4 regions of the Paenibacillus litoralis genome follow, and region 3 is predicted to be linked to each of the others. Evidence: riboswitches for the same ligand, from Rfam matches in the RefSeq annotation. Region 3 holds a riboswitch; each other region holds the start of a gene.
The links. A riboswitch is a leader RNA that binds a small molecule or an ion and turns the genes downstream of it on or off. The one in region 3 is predicted to bind cyclic di-AMP.

Region 1: linked by a shared signal. The riboswitch ahead of ACKGJP_RS35905 (C40 family peptidase) and the one ahead of ACKGJP_RS33825 (hypothetical protein) in region 3 are both predicted to bind cyclic di-AMP.
Region 2: linked by a shared signal. The riboswitch ahead of ACKGJP_RS04730 (hypothetical protein) and the one ahead of ACKGJP_RS33825 (hypothetical protein) in region 3 are both predicted to bind cyclic di-AMP.
Region 4: linked by a shared signal. The riboswitch ahead of ACKGJP_RS18095 (CAP domain-containing protein) and the one ahead of ACKGJP_RS33825 (hypothetical protein) in region 3 are both predicted to bind cyclic di-AMP.

What each region holds. Positions count from the first base shown of each region.
Region 1 is NZ_CP176395.1:8,504,244-8,509,194, reverse strand. It holds gene ACKGJP_RS35915 (LacI family DNA-binding transcriptional regulator) at 1-391, opposite strand, end outside; gene ACKGJP_RS35910 (FAD-dependent oxidoreductase) at 710-2,284, shown strand; gene ACKGJP_RS35905 (C40 family peptidase) at 2,407-2,877, opposite strand; cyclic di-AMP (ydaO/yuaA leader) riboswitch at 2,880-3,014, opposite strand; gene ACKGJP_RS35900 (MarR family winged helix-turn-helix transcriptional regulator) at 3,235-3,687, shown strand; gene ACKGJP_RS35895 (pirin family protein) at 3,812-4,585, shown strand; gene ACKGJP_RS35890 (hypothetical protein) at 4,682-4,951, opposite strand, start outside.
Region 2 is NZ_CP176395.1:1,118,512-1,123,462, reverse strand. It holds gene ACKGJP_RS04740 (acyl-CoA thioesterase) at 1-474, shown strand, start outside; gene ACKGJP_RS04735 (SDR family oxidoreductase) at 617-1,459, opposite strand; cyclic di-AMP (ydaO/yuaA leader) riboswitch at 1,959-2,125, shown strand; gene ACKGJP_RS04730 (hypothetical protein) at 2,248-2,610, shown strand; gene ACKGJP_RS04725 (DUF4855 domain-containing protein) at 3,463-4,536, opposite strand; gene ACKGJP_RS04720 (AraC family transcriptional regulator) at 4,775-4,951, opposite strand, start outside.
Region 3 is NZ_CP176395.1:8,058,181-8,063,131, reverse strand. It holds gene ACKGJP_RS33830 (KamA family radical SAM protein) at 25-1,197, shown strand; cyclic di-AMP (ydaO/yuaA leader) riboswitch at 2,109-2,299, shown strand; cyclic di-AMP (ydaO/yuaA leader) riboswitch at 2,409-2,580, shown strand; gene ACKGJP_RS33825 (hypothetical protein) at 2,797-3,195, shown strand; gene kdpF (K(+)-transporting ATPase subunit F) at 3,344-3,421, shown strand; gene kdpA (potassium-transporting ATPase subunit KdpA) at 3,536-4,951, shown strand, end outside.
Region 4 is NZ_CP176395.1:4,348,841-4,353,791, forward strand. It holds gene hrpB (ATP-dependent helicase HrpB) at 1-786, shown strand, start outside; gene ACKGJP_RS18090 (DUF445 domain-containing protein) at 882-2,120, shown strand; cyclic di-AMP (ydaO/yuaA leader) riboswitch at 2,234-2,370, shown strand; gene ACKGJP_RS18095 (CAP domain-containing protein) at 2,379-3,131, shown strand; gene ACKGJP_RS18100 (ABC transporter ATP-binding protein) at 3,224-3,901, opposite strand; gene ACKGJP_RS18105 (prolyl oligopeptidase family serine peptidase) at 4,042-4,689, shown strand; gene ACKGJP_RS18110 (hypothetical protein) at 4,703-4,951, shown strand, end outside.

The DNA of each region.
Region 1 (4,951 bases), 450 kb from region 3:
GGTCGTGCTGCTCCATCCAAGCGGCGAATTGCTGGTCGGTCTGCACGCTGTCCGGCAGAAACAGCATGGTCGCGGTGTGGCCGACTTCGGCCAGCCTTTCCTGCAGTCCCTGCAGCAGCAGGTGGTGAATATACGATTGCTTGAGCTGCTCCGTCGGTACGATAAACAGAAAGCGGTAAGGCTTTCCGGCATATAACGGCACCCCCTCAAGCGAGGCGGCTTGTTTCTGTTCTTTGGTATAGTACCCGCGTTTGGCCGCATGCTCGCGCACGACCCGGCGCGTCTCCTCGGACATTCCGGGCAGCCCTCTCAGCGCTTTGGAGACGGTATGCGCCGTCAGCCCGAGCTCCTCCGCCAAATCATCCAGCTTAATCGTTTTTTTTCGCGGCATGGCCGGTCTCCTTATTTACGGTATGGATTTTTCATAAACGTAAGTAAAGTAAAAGTTAATAAAAACGTAACTAAAACTAAACTAGAAGCATTGATTAACTCATTATAAAATGATGGTAAATTGGATGTCAATGTAGGGGTTGTCGAATCTTATCAAGAAGTATCGTTCGTTTATTTACCAAGGATAAGCGCCCTTCGGTCTACTTTGGTGCCAGACGTTTACCGAGAAATCGAACAATCAGCGGAGTTTATACTTTCTGAGATTTGAAACAAAAACGTAACTTGACGGAACAAATGAAGGTTGAAGGGATGGAGACGGATGAAGCGGGAACGGAAGAGCGATGTGGTGATTATCGGAGGGGGAACGGGCGGTTGCGCCGCAGCGTTAGCTGCAGCGAGATTGGGCAAGACGGTCGTGATGACCGAAGAAACCGATTGGATCGGCGGGCAGCTGACCAGTCAAGCGGTGCCGCCCGACGAGCACAGATGGATCGAGCAATTCGGCTGTACGCGTACTTACCGGCAATTCCGCGACGGCGTGCGCGATTTCTACAGGCGCACAATGCCGCTTACGCCGGAAGCGCGCGCCAACCGGAACCTGAATCCCGGCAACGGGAACGTCAGCCGCTTATGCCACGAGCCGCGTACCGCCTTAGCCGTACTGCAGGATATGCTGGCGCCCTATGTGCATAGCGGCAAGCTTGTCGTGCTGCTCAACTGCGTACCGGTTGCTGCGGAGACCGACGGCGATCGCGTCCGTTCCGTTACGGTTCGCCATACCGATACCGGCGGCGAGACGGTACTGACGGCGCCTTATTTTTTGGACGCGACCGAATGCGGCGACTTGCTCCCGATGACGGGCACGGAATATGTAACGGGTTCCGAATCGCAGCGGGAAACCGGCGAGCCGCACGCGTTGACGGGAGATGCCGATCCTACCGATATGCAGGCGATTACGCACTGTTTTGCCATGGATTATATCGAAGGTGAAGACCACACGATCGAAAAGCCGCGGGACTATGCGTTCTGGCGCGATTACCAGGCCGATTTTTGGCCGGGCAAGCAGTTGGGCATGCTTGTTCCGCACTATATTACGCTGGAGCCGACGCTCTACTCGATTATGCCGCAGCAAGGCGTTCCTGATCTGTGGCGGTACCGGCGCATTATCGACAAATCGAACTTCGCTCCGGGCACTTATGCCAGCGATATTACGCTAGTTAACTGGATTATGCACGATTACTGGCTCGGCCCGGTCATCGACGTCAGTGAAGAGGAGCGGCAGCGTCACCTGGAAGGGGCGAGACAGCTAAGCCTTTCGTTCTTCTATTGGATGCAGACGGAAGCGCCCCGGCCGGACGGCAAGCTCGGTTACCCGGGCTTAAGGCTGCGCAAAGACGTAGTCGGCACGGAGGACGGGCTGGCAAAGGCGGCATACATCCGCGAATCTCGCCGGATCCGTGCCGAGTTCACGGTGCTGGAGCAGCATATTACGGCGCCTTGCCGCGGCGACCAAGGCGCGATGCCGTTCGCGGATACGATCGGCATCGGCTGCTATCGGATGGACTTGCATCCGAGCACCGGCATGCAGTCGTATATCGACAGCTCGACCTACCCGTTCCAAATTCCGCTCGGCAGCTTAATCCCGGTACGGATGAACAACCTGCTGCCGGCTTGCAAAAATATCGGGACGACCCATCTGACGAACGGATGCTACCGGCTTCATCCGGTGGAATGGAACATCGGGGAAGCAGCCGGCTATCTGGCCGTGTTCTGCATGCTTAATCAAGTAGAGCCCCGCCAGGTGCGCAACGATGCGACTTTGCTTGCCGACTTCCAGCGGCTGCTCGCCGCCGAGGGCGTCGAGCTGCACTGGCCGGTTATTCAAGCGGTATAACTGGCTAAGATCCAAATAGGGGACGGAAAAAGACCTCCCGGACATGAGTCCGGAAGGTCTTTTTCGCGACATATAAGTATGTACTCGGATAAGGCAATACTTATACTTTCGCTTGCTTTTACTTATTTCGCGTCCGTGGTCAACTGATTGTAAAGATCGTCCCACATCACGCGGCGGGCCGAAACGTACCGCTTCGCGTAATACGAATCGGACAATTTCGTTTTGATGACGCCGTCTCCGGTTGCGGAATGAGCGAAAATGCCATCCCCGAGGTAGACGCCGACATGGGAAATCCCTTTGCCGTCGGTGTTAAAGAACACCAGATCTCCTGCGCGGAGATCCTTCTTGTCGACCCAGAAGCCCTCCGTGTTTTGGGACTTCGAGCTGTGAGGCAGATCGATGTTGAACTTGGCGAACAAATAGCTGGTAAAGCCGGAGCAGTCAAAGCCCTTTTCCGACATCCCCGCATATTTGTAAGGGGTTCCAATCAATTCGTCCACTGCTTCGTTCAGCGGGGTTTCCGCAGAGACGCTGCTTGCCATGAAGCTCAGAAACATGACGATACTAACGACAAATACGACAGCTTTCTTCAAAACGAAACTCCTTCCGTTGCCTACGAGGTTAGCTGAGGGTTCGGTTGAAGGTACCCTATGATCCCTTGCTTTCGAGATCAATTCACCCAGTATTGGTTCCCCCGTTTCCCGATCAGGGAATTCGGCATCTTTCCTTTTTTTTCTTGCCGACGTTATGAATTCGCTATCCGGGATGAAAATCCTGCCGGTTTCTTAAGTTTTCTTTAAAAAAACATCATCTTTTTTAAAAATAACCGAGAATTTTGTCGAACGGCCGGATAAAGCCGAATACTCGGCAGCGTTTGACAAAATAGCAGCGTTCGATTATCTTAATGTTAAGATAATTCAATCGCGCTGGTCGATCGGAGGGAAGAAGCAATGGCACATGTCGACGAGGGGAAGGACGAATCGCTCGAGCTGTATATAGTGCTGTCCCGGGCGCACATTTGGGCGGAAGCCCATTCAACCCGTCATATTCGCAGGCACGGTCTTAATCCGACGGAATTCGGCGTGCTTGAACTGGTTTATCATAAAGGACCGCAGCCGCTTCAGCAGATCGGAGAGAAAATATTAATTTCGAGCGGAAACATCACGTATGTGGTCGATAAGCTCGTGAGAAAGAAGCTGTTGAATCGGGTTCCTTATCCGAATGACCGTCGCGTCATTTATGCGGAGCTGACGGACAATGGCCGTAAGCTCATACAAGAGCTGTTTCCGTCGCATACGGAGGCGATCCGGCAAGCGGTAAGCGGGCTAAACCCGGAAGAGAAGAAGCAAGCGGTGCGGCTGCTCAAGAAGCTGGGCAAAGCGGCACAGGAGACTTACAAGTAGCTTACTGGTGCCCGCCGCAACGTCATTATCTTAATTTTGAGATTTTTTGACTGGCAACATAAACGAGGCTTTCCTGCGGGATAAGCGGACGTATTGGACAACCTAATCAAAGGAGGAATTTAAAATGGGAGTAACGATTTACGGAACGGAGCAGCAGGGGAGAGGGCAGTTCGGCCAAAACGGAGAAATCAGCGAGCGCAAGCCGATCGCGTTCCCTCGCGAAGAGGGGGCCGTAAAGCGCGTAGGACCGCTGTTTTACTGGGCGTGGGCTAAGGCGAACGAAACGTTCGAAATCCCTCCCCATCCGCATTCGGGGTTCGAAATCGTTTCGTACGTGCTCAAAGGTACGGGGGTGCACAGCGATTCCCTCGGGAACTCGCAGCAGGTTTCCGCCGGAGGCGCGCAAGTGATGCAGGCGGGCAGCGGCGTGCATCACGCCGAGAAGCTGGAGAAGGATGCGGAGCTGTTCCAGATTTGGTTCGAGCCGAATCTCGTTGAGGCGAATAAGCTGGAGCCGACCTACCGTCAATTCGAGCACGAGCAGTTTCCGGCGCGTAATGAGGATGGCGTTAAGGTGAAAACGATCATCGGCGAAGGCGCCCCGGTCTCGCTGATTACGGCGCCGATCATGCTCGATGTGACGCTGGATCCGGGGAGCATGCACAGGTACGAGGTGCCTAAGGGCCGGGCCGTCGCACTGCTCGTCGTCGAGGGCGAAGGCGGCGTACAGGAGCAGTCGGGGCTGCGGGCCGAGCCTTTGCAATACGCAGACTTCGCGGTCTTGACCGCTGCGAATGCGGAATCTTCATTCCGCTTTGAGGCAAGCGGAAGCGCGTCGCTGCGGTTCGTGTCGATCGAAGTGCCGCTTGAGGTCAACTATTTTCTATACCGTAAATAAACCCGGCTGCATGCTGAAAAAACCTCCAAGCCCGCATTCATTCTCGGCGGTTTGGAGGTTTTATTCATTCTTTGCGCTTGCGGTCACGGGGATCGTTCAATAGTCGCTTTTCTCCACGTACAGCCGATGCTGGGAGGTGATTCCCCACAGATCGAACAGCGTCTGTACGAACCTATAAACCTGGTACAGGATGAGCGCCCATAGTCCGGCCCACATGAGCGATGCGAAGACGACGATGCTGGAGATGAGCAAAGTGATGAGAAACAATACAAGGGCTACGCCGATCATTAGGAGAAAGGAGCGGAACAGGGTGCCGAGCGACGCTCCCATCGGGCGCTCCTCGGCCCGGCCAAGCTGGAGGAAGAC
Region 2 (4,951 bases), 1.8 Mb from region 3:
ACGTCGCGCATCTTTCCGACGGACGTCAACAATCACAACACGCTGTTCGGCGGAAAACTGATGTCGTATATCGACGATATCGCATCCATCTCCGCTTGCAAGCATAGCCGCTGCTCGGTCGTTACCGCTTCGACGGACTCCGTCGACTTCTTGTCCCCGATCCGTCCGACGGATTCGGTATGCTTGGAATCGTTCGTCACTTGGACGGGCAAAAGCTCGATGGAGGTGTTCGTCAAGGTCATTACGGAGGATTTAAGAAGCGGGAAGCGCGACATTGCCGCCACTTCATTCCTGACCTTCGTCGCGCTCGATGAGAATAAAAAGCCGGCGCCCATTCCCCAGGTCGTTCCAGAGACGAACGAAGAAATCATGCTCCACGAATCCGCGAAGCAGCGGGCGGAAATGCGGAAATACCGGCGGGAGGAAAGCAAGAAGTTTTCCGACCACTTGATCATGAACTTCCCTTGGGAATAAGCGTAAGCAAGAAAAGGGCTATCCAAGTCTCCTTCCCGGAGCATCTTGGATAGCCCTTTTCTGTACCCGTCGCGACGTGTGAATTCGTGGATCAGCTCGCCTGCCGCCATTCGGGAGCGAAGCCTCTTCAGGCAATAAAGAGTTACGGCCGCTCTGCGCCGGTCCATTCGAGGCTTTTGGCGTACAGCCGCTCCTGCAGGGCGATATCGTAGGAAGCGGCTCCCGTCTGCTTGATCTGCAAATCTTTGTAATACTTCCCGGTCCGGCCTTCCATTTCCGGCGACGAAGCGAGAAACAAAGACGTCTGCGCCCCCTGTTCCGGCGTCTTCATAAACAAACGCATGAGAGGACGCAGCGGGGCCGGCGCGAACTTGGCCGATTGCGGCGTGTAAACCGCTCCCGGGTGGAGCGCGTTAATCGTTACCGCAGAGCCTTGCAGCCTCTTGGCAAGCGTATACGTCATCATGATGACGGCAAGCTTGGCCTCGCCGTAGGCGGCGAACGCCTTATAGGCGGGCGGATTCAGCGCCGTATCGGCGTTGATCGTTTTGGCCTGCACCTGCGAGGCCACGTTCACGATACGGGACGGCGCGCTCGCTTTGAGCGTGTCCAGCAGCGAGTGGGTGAGCAGGAACGGCGCCAAGTAATTGACGGCGAACGTCATCTCAAAGCCGTCCTTGCTGCTTTCGCGCTTCGAGAACATGCCGCCCGCATTGTTGACCAGTACATGCAGCTTGCCGAAGCGTTCCCGGAATTTCCGAGCCAGCTCCCGCACGTCCTCCAAGGACGAAAAGTCGGCCGTCAGGAGCTCGATATCGCCGTTCCCGCTAAGCTCGGCGACTTCTTTGCGGGCCGCTTCGCCGCGGCCGCGGTCGCGGCTTACCATAACAACCGCGGCCCCTTGCTTGGCAAGGCCCAGCGCAGTCGCTTTGCCGATCCCCGAGTTCGCTCCGGTAACCATCACTATTTTTCCGTTCATCGTCATGACCGATCCTCCCGCTTTCTTCGCACAAAATATCCCGATAAGATCAATGGTAGTCCGTTTTGCAAGAACATTCAAGGAGAAACGGATATGCAGTTTAATCGGTTACGTTCGTTCCGGCCTCAAGACTCCAGCGCGGTGATTACATCCTCTCGGTTTCCTGTTTAAGCGGATCGTAGATGCGCTATTTTGCAGCAAGTCCCTTGAATGCGATACGCCGCGGAACGACAGTTCGTTATTCGGCCGTAATTCGCTCTACATCGCCGATATTACCGTGAATAAGGCACCTCGTTCCGCGAAATGCCTATCTACTCGCTAACTAACCGAAATAAGGCACTGACGTTCCGCAGCAGCTGCAGGCGAACCCCCGGTGTGGTCCCCGCAAAATATATGGCGAAGCGTTCGACGTGGATGTTAGACCCGGCGCACGGAAACGAAAGTATAATTTTTTCATTTTACTTTGCCGACTAATCACGGTATTATAGGATTAAATAGTTTCATGATTTAACTATCGCTGAGTTCCCGAAAGGGAAGCGGGGGAACCATTCGAAGCCGGTTCGCAAATCCGGTTTCATGGGGTGAATCTTGAGCATACCTCGTATGCTCGGGTAGGGCACTCTCAAGCCCGAATCCGACAGCTAACCTCGTAAGCGCTTTGAGAGAGAACCGCTACTCGCGCCTCTACCGCTTATTTCGCTAATCGTAGAAGCCGGAGCAGAGTTTCTCTGCTCTTTAGGCTTCTTTTTTGCATTCATTTTAGACCAACTTTCATCAAAAAGGAGAGAAGCATTATGATGAACGAACTGCGCAATCAAATCGAGGCTGCCTATCTGCAATGCCACTTGGAAGTATCCGGCCTGCAGGTAAGCGACATGGACGTCCGCATCGTGCGCAATCATATCGTGATCATGCGCATCGACGGCGACGAAACCGGGCAATCCCCTATGGCGCTCCCCGTATACGGCGAAGACGGCCACCCTCATGCGCTCGAAACGGATCGCGACCGGCTGCACGGGCTGCTGAAGCAGAAGCTGACCGACATCACGGGCTTTGAAGTGACGTCCATTCAATCCGACATCTATCTGGACACGGGCGAGAAACTGGATCTCATTCATTTTGAATCGGATGTCGAAAGCAAATTCATTTGCGACTGACCGTCGCCGCTCTCAAAGACTAAGAGCCTCCGACTCCACCAGCTGTGGATTCGGAGGCTCTTTGCATGCGTACCGCAGCTGCACATTCGCGGCTTACCAACGTTCGTAGCTGTGGGGGATTTATTCGGATACGTCCAACCTTCTCGGTTCTGAAACACACACTATTCGAGGTTGTTTAAAAAGCCCCCTTTTGATAACGAAGCAGAACAGGTGGGTTATTCGACATCGAATCTTGAATTCATCCGGTAACTGCGGTACTCACGTAGGTTTTGCCTACGCTCCGTGTCCTCGTTCCTCGGATTCATCCAACCTTCTCGGTTCTGAAAAGTGGCCTTTTTAAACACACACTATTCGTGCGTATTCGCATGATCTTTTAACTGGAAAACATGCTGTTAATTATTGTTCCTACGGGCTTCGTAACGTCATCTAACTGGAAAACTTACCGTTCATTCTGAGAATTCTCCCATTTGTGTAAGTAACATGCGGAATAAGATGGAGAAAATCCATTTAACTCCAAGCTGCAGATCAAACTGGCCATAATAAATGGAGTTTTTCCAGTTGCTTCATCCGAGAAGAGCATATTTTTTGGCAGCAAACAGGATACACGAATCGTAAAGAAGGCCAACCAAAAAATCTCCGGTTGGCTTACTAATGCGAAGAGGCAATCCCTCCGCCATTTTCATGGCTTTCGAGACAGCCTCCATCTCATTCCCAGACTGGACACCCCTGCTCCCATTCGCGTACCACGACTGTTGAAGCTCTTGCAGTCGAATTGAGTTCGCGTTCAGCGGCTTGACGCCGCCTGCTTCCGTAACCGGACGCTTTCTGCAGCCGCGTCAACTTGCCTTTCTCTCAGCCGATATACGTCCCCTTCGTGAACGCATAAATATCGTCGTACACCTTCCGGCCGCGTTCGCCGCCCTCGTGGTACAGCTCATACAGCGCATGAACGTCCTGATAGTAGGCCATTACCGCCTCCCGCATGTAGCCGAACGCAACGCCGCCTTTCAAGTAATGGTAGAACGTTTCCCGGTGCTTTTGGCTGGAAAGAACGGCCGAATCGAGCTCGACCTCGATGCCTTGGCCCGTCTGTGCAGCGAGCTGAGCGGCTTCGCGAATCCGTTCGTACGTGGTTTCCTCCTGCGTGTAATGGTTCGGCTGCAAAATGGAGAAGTCGAAGCCGAACCGCTCGGCGTCCGCTTTAAACTCCGCTCCCCACCAAGGCGTCCAGCCGAGAACGAGTCCTTGCCCGTGCAAATAATCAAGCGTAAATCGTATATTGTCCAGCTCGCCGGTAATGCCGGGATCGACATCTTCCTGCATCCAGTAAAAGCCGAGCAGCTCAAGATGCTGCAAGTCCGCTTTGCGGAAGGCTTCCAGGAACGCATCGATATACCAGCGGACGGCGGCATTCCGGCTTTCCGTCGATTTCAGGCTATAAGGAACCGCCCGCGAACCGATACCGAAACGGACGCTCTGGCTGTCCGGGAACGGGAGCATCATCAGGACCTTGGTTTTATGGTCCGGGCGCCCGAGTTTCTCCTTCGCTTCCGCGACCGCCTCGTTCAAGGCGAACAGCTGCCGGTTCTCCTCGAACACGCGGCGAATGATCCATCCCCAGTCGTCCGCCGCGCCGGGGACCGAGTCGATCACCCACTCGTAGAACCGGTGGAGGCTGCCACTGGCCGGCGTTCGCAGCGCGAGGAACAGGAACGTATCGAAGAAGAAGTCGTCGGGCTCGCCCGATTTATCCAAATGTGCCACGTATGGCCGGAACGTGTCTTTCGTCCACTGGCCGCAAGGAAGCTTGCCGCTTCCCTTCTTCTCGTAATAACCGCAATAGACGAGCAGAATGTGTTTGGCTCCGGCTGCCCGTTTGCTGCCTTGCGGCATATATCCTTGCATGTATTCGCCGATATTCGACAACGCCGTCTACTCCTTCTTAGAGGTTGTTCTCAGAAGTCGCCTACCCTGTACTCTCCTTCTGCTTGCCTTCTCGGTGCCGATAAGCCGACTTTTTGAACGCTCGCTCTTAGGGCTTTTTCCTTAGATTATAAAGCCGGAGGCAACGCAATGATTGAACTATCGGACAAAATTGTTGACCTATTATCTCCATTTGCTGTCGATGTGTCCAAATTTGCCTACCGACAGCCGTCCCGCGCTTCTACCTGCTCGACGCCGCGTATTTCTTGTAGTAGGACGGGGAAATGCCCGTATGCTTTTTGAAAATGCGGGAGAAATACGTCAAATCGTTGAAGCCGACTTGAAAGCAAACGTCCGTTATCGTCAGGTTTGCCTGAACGAGCAGCTCCGTCGACTTTTTGATGCGCAGGTTGATCAA
Region 3 (4,951 bases):
ACACAACCTAAGGAGGAATATGCCATGCCACAACCAAAGTACATTACCGATATCGAGAAAATCACATCGATACCCGAGAAGGAACGGGCCCGGCTCAAGCAAATTACCGAAAAGTTTGTGTTTCGCGTCAACGATTACTACTTGAATCTGATCGACTGGAACGACCCGAACGATCCGATCCGCAAGCTTGTCATCCCGAACGAAGGCGAGCTCGAGGAATACGGGCGCTGGGACGCCTCGGACGAGGACACCAATTATGTCGTGCCGGGCTGCCAGCACAAATACCGTTCGACCGCCCTGCTGATCGTTTCGGAGGTATGCGGCTCCTACTGCCGGTACTGCTTCCGCAAGCGGCTGTTCCGCAACGACGTCAAAGAGGCGATGTCCGACGTCGAACCGGGTCTCGCTTATATCGCCGAAAATCCGGAAATCAACAACGTGCTGCTCACAGGCGGCGACAGCCTGATTCTTGCAACGCCGAAGCTGCGCATGATTTTGGAGCGCCTTCGCGAAATTCCTCATGTGAAAATCATCCGTTTGGGCTCCAAAATTCCGGTCTTTAACCCGATGCGCATTTACGAGGACGAAGAGCTTCTCGAAACGATCCGGATGTACTCTACGCCCGAGAAGCGGATTTATGTGATGGCGCATATCAACCATCCCCGCGAGATCACGCCCGAAGCGCAGAAAGGATTCCAAGCGCTCCATGAAGCGGGCGCGATCGTCGTTAATCAAACGCCGGTGCTCAAAGGAATCAACGACGATCCCGAGGTGCTTGGCGAGCTTCTTAACCGGCTGTCCTGGGCGGGCGTCACGCCATACTATTTTTTCATCAATCGTCCGGTGGCGGGCAATCGGGACTTCGTCCTTCCTTTGCACGAAGTGTACCGAATCGTAGAAGGAGCCAAGGCGAGAACGTCGGGACTCGGTAAGCGGGTACGACTGTCCATGAGCCACACATCCGGGAAAATCGAAATTTTAGCGATCGAAAACGGAAAAGCTTACTTGAAATATCACCAGTCGCGCGACGGCCATTACGGCAAATTTATGACGCTGGATTGCCCGGACGATGCGTCCTGGTTCGATGACCTGCCGGGCAACGAGCGGCACTGGATCAAGCCTGTCAAAAAAACGAACCGCGTCGTTTCGGTCAACGAACTGCCCGATATGCCGCAAAAGCGTGTAACCACGCGATAGTGATTTGCAAAGAAACTGCCTAGCGCATGCGCTAGGCGGTTTTTTCGTGGTGGCAAAACGCTCATTTTAGAAGACGTGGAGGACTCTTATTTTGCGCTTTTGACTGGTTTTTTCGGAATAAGACGTAGTGTACTGCAGTTCCGCTTGGCTATGAAATCGAAAGTGAATGCGGCAAATCACGCATCTACGTTCTGTCTGGACAAGGACAGCGGTGTTCATGGCAATGAATACCGGCTGGAAGACCGGTAGGGAACCAAGGCGTAACAGAAAGCAGGAAAGGTGAGAAGAGGGGACGGGTATGGGGTGGAAGAGCGACAGCGGCCGCCTTTGAAATCGTGTTATTACCGTAAAACCAATTCAATGAAACACGATTTCAAGAGCGGCTGGAATCCCATACCCGTCCCCTCTCCCACGCGCAGACGTAAGGCTTCGCACAAAAAGGACCGACAGGGTGAACTTTCCTGAAGGTTTTTCTTAAATCTCAGAGTATATCCTCCGCTAATTGTTCGATTTCTCGGTAACGTCTGGCTTTAAAGACGCCGCAATGCGTTTATTCTTGTATCCCTATCTGCGCGAAGCAGCATGAAATGATACCAGCAGCGAATATGGCTTGTAAAGTATTCCAATCGCGAGAAAACGACGTGTGAGACGGCTATTCGCCATTGTATCGCTTTCATCGGGCCGAAAGTTCGTTTTTCATGCGCTGGGAGCTCTTTTGCTTCATCTTTCGCGATAATAACGATAATCGTAGGAAATAAGAGATATTCAGTGATAATGGGAGATTTTATGGTTTGAGGGGGATAGGGCAATCCCGCGCGGGGCCGGCGCGCCGAATTTCGGCATCGGCGTTGCTTTACAGGTCGTAGAGCAGGGAGTAAGATACGATTCATGATTTACTTATACAGTTTCCAAATTCTGATTCGCTGAATTTCCGCAAGGAAAACGGGGGAACCAATCGCGGCACGCGAACCGGTGTGAGAGCCGGGCATGCGCCGCACGGGGTGAATCGTTCCGCAGGGCGCCATGGAGCGCTGCGGGACGTAGGGCGACTCTCACCGCCCGAATCCGTCAGCTAACCTCGCAAGCGTTGTTTGGCACACGAAGCGGAGAAAGTCCGCAGACGTGCTTTTGGAGAGAGGATGATGAAGCTTTGTGATCGCCTAAACGGCCACAGGGATTCCATCCCTGTGGTTTTGTATTGTCTTATACCGTAAGGAAAGACGCTGAGTCCCCGGAATACCGGGGAGCGGGGGAACCGACGCGCCTTAATGGCGCATGGGGTGAATCCTCTATAAGTTATGCGAATGCCATAACGATAGAGGTAGGGCGACTCTCACGCCCGAATCCGGCAGCTAACCTCGTAAGCGTATTGAGAGAGGCAACCTGAATCGTGACGGGTGCGGTTATTTCGCCGTGCTTGCTAGAAGCCACGAGAAGAGTCCTCTTCAACCGGGCTTCTTTTTGCTGTGCGGAATTGTGAAAGACGTTTTCAGGAGTTCGGCAGAAGCGGGTTTGCCAGCCCGGAATGCGCTTTGACTGACAGCACCGTTATTGGGAGTACAGGTTGCCCTCTCTTGCATGAACGAGAGGAGAACGGGAATGGAACGGGAAATCGAATATTGTCTCGTCGCTGCGCCCAACAAAGCCGGCGAAAGCTTGATCAGGCTGCTGGAAGTGAAGGGAATCCCCTATGCGGCGCTGGTAAATAACGAGACGGAAGAAGCCAGAATGCGGCGAATCGGCGTTAAGCGAATCTGCACGGTCGATACGAATGCGATTGATACGTGGCAAGTGCCGGATTGGCCGATCGGCAAAGTTTTTTTGTTTGAACAAAGCTTGCCCTTGTGCTGCCGGTATATTCAGGTTTGCCGGAGCTGGACGTCGAAGCCGATTTACGTGATCACGCAAAGCCCGAATCCGCGGGCCATCTATAAAGGGCTGGGCGCTGACTATGTCATCTACAGCCGGCAAGAGGAAATGTCGTTCTTGATGCGGTAGCGATGCCGCCAAACGGTTGGAAGGAAGAAGGAGGGGCAAGCATGCTCGATCTGGTCATGATTTTGACGTTGGCAGGTACGTTCCTGTTGTTCTACGGGTTTCTCGCCTGGTGCGGCCGGGTAGTCGATGAAACGGGAGGCGATGGCCGGTGATACTCGTGTACGTGTTTACGGTATTCCTGTTTGTATATCTTATCTATGCGTTAATTAACCCGGAGAAATTTTAACGCCGTCAAGCATCGCTTCACTTTTTGGGGAACAACCGGGGCTCCTCGGAAGTAATCGGAATAAGCTTCGAAGCTTCGCTTCACTTTTTGGGGAATGAAAGAGGAGGAATCGCAATGGGAGTACTGCAAATAGCGGCGGTGATCGTCATTCTGCTGCTGCTGGTTAAGCCGATGGGCACCTATTTGTTTCACGTATTTTCAAATGAACCGAATCGCACGGACAAGGTTTTCGGGCCGTTCGAGAATGTCATATTCAAGATCGTCGGACTAAAAAACCGCGGCGGCATGTCGTGGAAAACGTACGCGGTCAGCTTTATTTTGACGAATATCGTCTTAGTCGCGATCAGCTATATCATTCTTCGGCTGCAAAACGGATTGCCGCTTAATCCGAACGGGATCGGCAATATGGAGCCGTCTCTCATCTTCAACACGGTCATCAGCTTTATGACGAATACGAATCTGCAGCACTATAGCGGCGAATCAGGTGTATCGTATTTCTCGCAAATGGCCGTTATGACGATGATGATGTTCACCTCGGCGGCTACGGGCTTTTCCGTTGCGATTGCCTTTGTCCGCGGGATAACGAGCAGAGGGAAGACGGTCGGCAACTTTTTTGAAGACTTCATTAAAGCCCATACACGCGTATTCTTCCCGCTGGCGATCGTCGTTACGCTAGTTCTCGTCGCACTAAAGGTGCCGCAAACGCTGCAGCCGAATTTGACCGTTACGACGCTGGAGGGCGAGACGCAGACGATCGCGATCGGACCTGTCGCTTCGCTGGAATCGATCAAGCATTTGGGGACGAACGGCGGCGGCTTTTTTGGGGCTAACTCAGCGCATCCGTTCGAAAATCCGAGCCCGTTAACCAACGTGATCGAAATGCTCTCGATGTGGATGCTGCCTGCCGCTCTTCCTTACACGTACGGGCTGTTTGCCCGCAACAAGAAGCAGGGCTGGGTCGTGTTTTCCGCGATGATGTTCTTGTTCCTCTCGTTCCTATCGCTTGTGTACTATGCGGAAAGCCAAGGGAATCCGGTGTTGAACGCACTCGGTATCGATGCGTCTCAGGGCAGCATGGAGGGGAAGGAAGTCCGCTTCGGCATCGCCCAATCCGCCCTGTTCACGGCTGTAACGACGGCGGCGACGACCGGCACGGTCAATAACATGCACGACACGCTGACCCCGCTCGGAGGGCTTGTGCCGATGGCCGAAATGATGCTCAACTGCGTTTTCGGCGGCAAAGGCGTCGGGCTTGTGAATATGCTGATGTACGCCATACTCGGCGTGTTTTTGGCGGGGCTGATGGTCGGCCGGACACCGGAATTTCTCGGGCGCAAAATCGAGGCGCGCGAAATGAAGCTGATCGCCATCGCCATTCTGGCGCATCCTTTCATTATTTTGGCTCCGACGGCGCTGGCTTTCATGACCGACCTCGGCAAAGGCGCGATTACGAATTCAGGCTTTCACGGCATCTCTCAGGTGCTCTACGAATATACGTCTTCAGCCGCCAATAACGGTTCGGGCTTCGAA
Region 4 (4,951 bases), 3.7 Mb from region 3:
ATTTTTCTGGCTGCTCCGATTCAGGAAGATGAGCTGGAGCGTTATGCAGCCGATCAGATCGAGGAGGAAACGATCATCTCTTGGGATCGTCAAGCCAAAACGGTTCGTGCGCGCAAACGGAAATCGATCGGCGCGATCGTCCTGCGGGAAGCCGCAATGCCCAATCCCAATCCGGAAGCGGTGTCTATGGCGCTGCTGGGAGGACTTAAGGCGGAAGGCATCGGATTCCTTTCTTGGACGAAAGCCGCCCGCCAGCTGCAGCAGCGAATAGTATTCATGCACCGGTTAGAACGCGAGGATTGGCCGGATGTTTCCGACGAAAGCTTAACGGATACGTTTGAGGATTGGCTCCTTCCGCATTTGTATGGTCTCAAAAACGGAGAAGATCTGAGACGTCTGCATGTGGCCGACCTGTTGGAGTCCATGCTGTCGTGGAACAAACGCCGCGAACTGGACGAGCTCGTACCGACGCACATCGTCGTTCCGAGCGGCTCTCGCATACCGATTGACTATAGCGATCCCGAATCACCCGTTTTGGCCGTCCGGCTGCAGGAAATGTTCGGCCTCGAGCATACGCCGTCGATCGGCCGCGGACGGGTGCCGCTGACCGTTCATCTGCTCTCGCCGGCGCAACGTCCCGTTCAGGTGACGCGCGATTTGGCAAGCTTTTGGCGGGATGCTTATTTTGAAGTGAAGAAGGACTTGAAAGGGCGGTATCCCAAACACTATTGGCCGGACGATCCGACAGCCGCGGTTCCGACGAATCGCACTCGCCCGCGAACCTAATGGAACCATTTTGCAGAAAGATGCTTCTTGCCGTGTAAGGCAAAGTTTTTGAGGGATACTAGTACGTATCTCTGAACGATCGGAGGATGTTTGATTTGAACACGAGGAACATTGCCGGATTTTCTCTTGCTGCTATGGGAATCGGCTTTATCGTCACGTTATTTTTGCCGGATAGCCTTATTACGACGTTGCTCCAAGGGGGATTTGAAGCTGGTCTTGTCGGCGGTATCGCAGACTGGTTCGCCGTAACCGCCCTTTTCCGCCATCCGTTCGGGATTCCCATCCCGCATACTTCGCTCCTTCTCAAGAACAGAGGGAAAATCGTTAATTCGCTTATTTCCGCTATGGAAACGGAACTGTTGAACAAAGATAGCATTACGCATAAATTAAGCCAATTGAATCTGATGACGATCATCTCTTCGGCGGTAACGAAGGTTGTGTTGAAGCGGAAAGCTAGGAAAAGGATTTTGGCGTTCCTGCAATCCTTGCTTAAACAGCTTCCTTTGGAGCGATTTGCCCCGGTAATTCAAAGCTACCTGACGAGTTATGTCCGGAACAAAGAGCTTAAGCCTCTGGCGCAATCCGCTGTCGCATCGGCCATTCGGGACGGTTGGGACGAGAAAGCGCTCGATCGGGCGCTCGAAATGGGAACGGATTGGGCCGTCAAAAGAGAAACGGAGCAGTTGCTCGGGAGAATCGCTTACGGCAAGCTGAATGAGCTTCAAGTCGGCGGGTTTATGGGGTTTGCCGTGCAAGCTTTTATCGGATTTATGAATGAAGAGAAGCTTGGCGGCATCCTGCAGGGGATGCTCGTTTCCGGCATGCGCGAGCTTCGTCAGCCGGGCAACCCTTACCGCGAGCAGCTGCTTTACGAATTGAAGGATCAAGCGGACAGACTGGCGAACAACGACGATATTCTATCGAAGCTGAAGGGGTGGCTGGAGAAGAAAGCGGAGAGTCCGGAAACCGAAGCTTTTCTGCTCGAGAGGCTGCAAGACATTCGCGACGCGGCTGTCGCAAAGCTGGAGGAAGATGAACGAAACGGCGGGCGGTATGTGTTGAGCGCATACAGGTTCGTCGTCGAGAAAATAAGATCGATTCCGGGCATGACCGACAAATGGGAAGAAGGGCTTCGTACGTTTCTCGTTGATCTTGTAGAGAAAAATCATTTCCGTATCGGCGTGCTGGTTCGCGACAATCTCAATAAGTTGGACGACCAATCGTTAGTCCAAATGCTGGAACAAAAAATCGGCGGCGACCTGCAATGGATCCGCGTAAACGGCGCACTCTGCGGCTTTCTCGTCGGTCTCGTGCTCTCGTTGTTTCATCTGTAAAGCATCGTCGTTTTCGCGTTCTGGAAGACTTTGTGTCATGAAATCGACTATCTCCCGTGCTACAATTGACCGTGCCAAAGGGAAGCCGCCCAAAACGGTTTGTCGGAGGCAAAAAAAACAGAAGGCCGAAGCTTCGTCAGAAGCACGGGGGAACCCTTGTCACTGGGGTGAAGCCACGTCGTTGTGGCCGGGTGTTTACTCTTTGACCCGAATCCGTCAGCTAACCTCGTAGGCCGGGAAAAGGAGACGATTTTTTTGATGCAACGTTTTAAGAAAGTAGCGATGACAGGTGTTCTGGTATTGGGTCCGATTATTAGCGCCGGTGCGGCTTCTGCTTCCGCAGCGCCATGCATCGTTCCGGATAATGCCCCGCAAGTCGCAGCAGCCAAGCAATATGGTATTGATTTGGGAGCCTTGCTTCAAGGAAATAAGAATTTCAATAACATTAATGTGAACGACTTGCTTGCCAAGCTTGGCGTTAAAGCGCCTGACTTCTCGGCAAAACCGGGTACGGGCAACGGAGCAGGAACGGGAGCAGGTTCGACAGGCGGTGGTTCCGGTGCAGGCACAGGCACAGGCTCGCAAACAGGCTCTGGAACTACAGGAGGCTCTCAACAAGGCTCGAACGCGAATGCTTCGCAATCGGCTTATGCCAGCCAAGTAGTCGACCTGGTCAACCAGGAACGCGCGAAAGCAGGGCTGAAGCCGCTCTCCAGCGACAGCGCTTTGGCGGCTATGGCGCTCGATAAAGCCAAAGACATGTATACCAATAACTATTTTGATCATAACTCACCGACTTACGGTTCGCCGTTCGACATGATGAAATCTTACGGGATTCGTTACACGTATGCCGGGGAGAACATTGCCAAAGGACAGCGCACTCCGCAAGAGGTCATGACTGCTTGGATGAACAGCGCCGGGCACCGTCAAAACATTTTGAGCCCGAACTTCACGAAGATCGGCGTCGCTTACTACAATGGCGAATGGGTGCAGGAGTTTATCGCGAACTAAGCTTAGCTTCACCAGAGCAAGTTGCCCTTATACGATCTTCAATCGAAACAGCCGTCAGCCTTGCGTTGACGGCTGTTTTATTTTGCGGCTTATCAGCAGACGATTAAATCTACTCGGCCATCCCGGATATGGATGATACGGTCAGCTTGCTTAGCGATAGCGGGATCATGCGTGATGAGAACGATTGTTCGCCCGTGCGCATTGAGGCGCCTTAGTATCGATAGGATATCGTTACCTGTAGCGGTGTCCAGCGCACCTGTCGGTTCGTCCGCCAGCAAAATGGGCGGGTCGCCGGCTAATGCCCGCGCAATGGCGACGCGCTGCTGCTGCCCGCCGGACAGCTCGGATGGTTTATGTTCCGCACGGTCCTGCATATCGAGCTCAGCGAGAGCGCATGCCGCCTTTTTCAGCCGTTCCTTTTTGGAAAGCCCTCGATAAATCAGCGGCAGCTCCACGTTTTCTATTGCGGTCAGCCGAGGAAGCAGGTTGAAGCTTTGAAAGACGAAACCGATTTTGCGGTTTCGGATATCGGCCAACTGAGCGTCCGTCATTCCTCGAACTTCTCTCCCGTCAAGCGAATAACTGCCGGTTTCAAGTACGTCCAGACAGCCCAGAACGTTCATCAGCGTCGACTTCCCGGATCCGGAAGGACCCATGACGGCGATGAATTCGCCCCGCTCAATGTCGAGGTTTACGTTATCGAGCGCTTTTATCGTTTCTCCGCCTAGCCGGTACGTTTTGGCTGCGCTTTCCATGCGAATAAGTACCATGCCGTACACCCCCTTATCGTTTACCTTATTCGCCTCTCCGCTAGAAATGTATATAAAAAAGGGAGGGCATGTACACAAATTCCTTGACGGTTGACCGTGACTTTACTTACAATTTTTTCAACCAGCAAGGAGGGAATCCAATGCCAATAGTAAAGCGAGCGGTACATAACGGAACGTTAGGACATCTTTGGTTCGTGCCGAACGGATATGAAGAAAACAAGGATACAACTTGGCCGTTGATCCTGTTTCTGCACGGAATCAAGAGGCGCGGAGAGGATCTAAGCATGCTTGAAGGTTATGGATTGACGGGGCTAGCCGTTAGACAAGACGATTTTCCGTTTGCCGTGGTCGCACCGCAGTGTCCTTCGAACTCTTTTTGGCCGCAAGAGCGAAGCAAGGTTATCGCTTTGCTGGATCACACGGTATCCTCCCTCCGAATCGATTCTGCGCGTGTCTATGTGACCGGCTTCAGTATGGGCGGAAACGGTGCATGGGACCTGGCTGCACATGCTCCCGACCGTTTTGCCGCGGTTGTCCCTCTATCCGGATGGTATGATCCGAAGGAGGCGAAAGTCTTCGAACGGATGCCGGTCTGGGCTTTTCACGGAGTCGAGGACGACGTAGTTCCTTACAAACATTCGGAAGAAATGGTTAATGCCATTAAGGAAAAGGGCGGTCGAAGCCTGCTAACACCGCTTCCCGGCTATAAGCATCAGATCATGGATGAGGTTTACCGCAGGCCGGATTTGTTCGAATGGCTGCTGAGTCATCGCATCGGAACGAACTAGTGACGGTCAATAAATGAGATTGCAAGGCATATTGATTTCCGCCCGCTTCCCATGTATGGTGAGGGTGGAGGCGATTATTATTCTTTTAGTTCCGGTGGAACGAGAGATTTTCGAAGCATTGGAGGGGGAAACGCTCGGGTGGGCGTGTATCGGCCCTCTGCTGCTGCAGGTGAGAGGAAAGGATGACCGAACGAAAGCGGAGATGTACCAAGCCCTTGGCGAAGGCCAAAGAGGGCTATTTCTCTTTCGCGCTTACCACAAT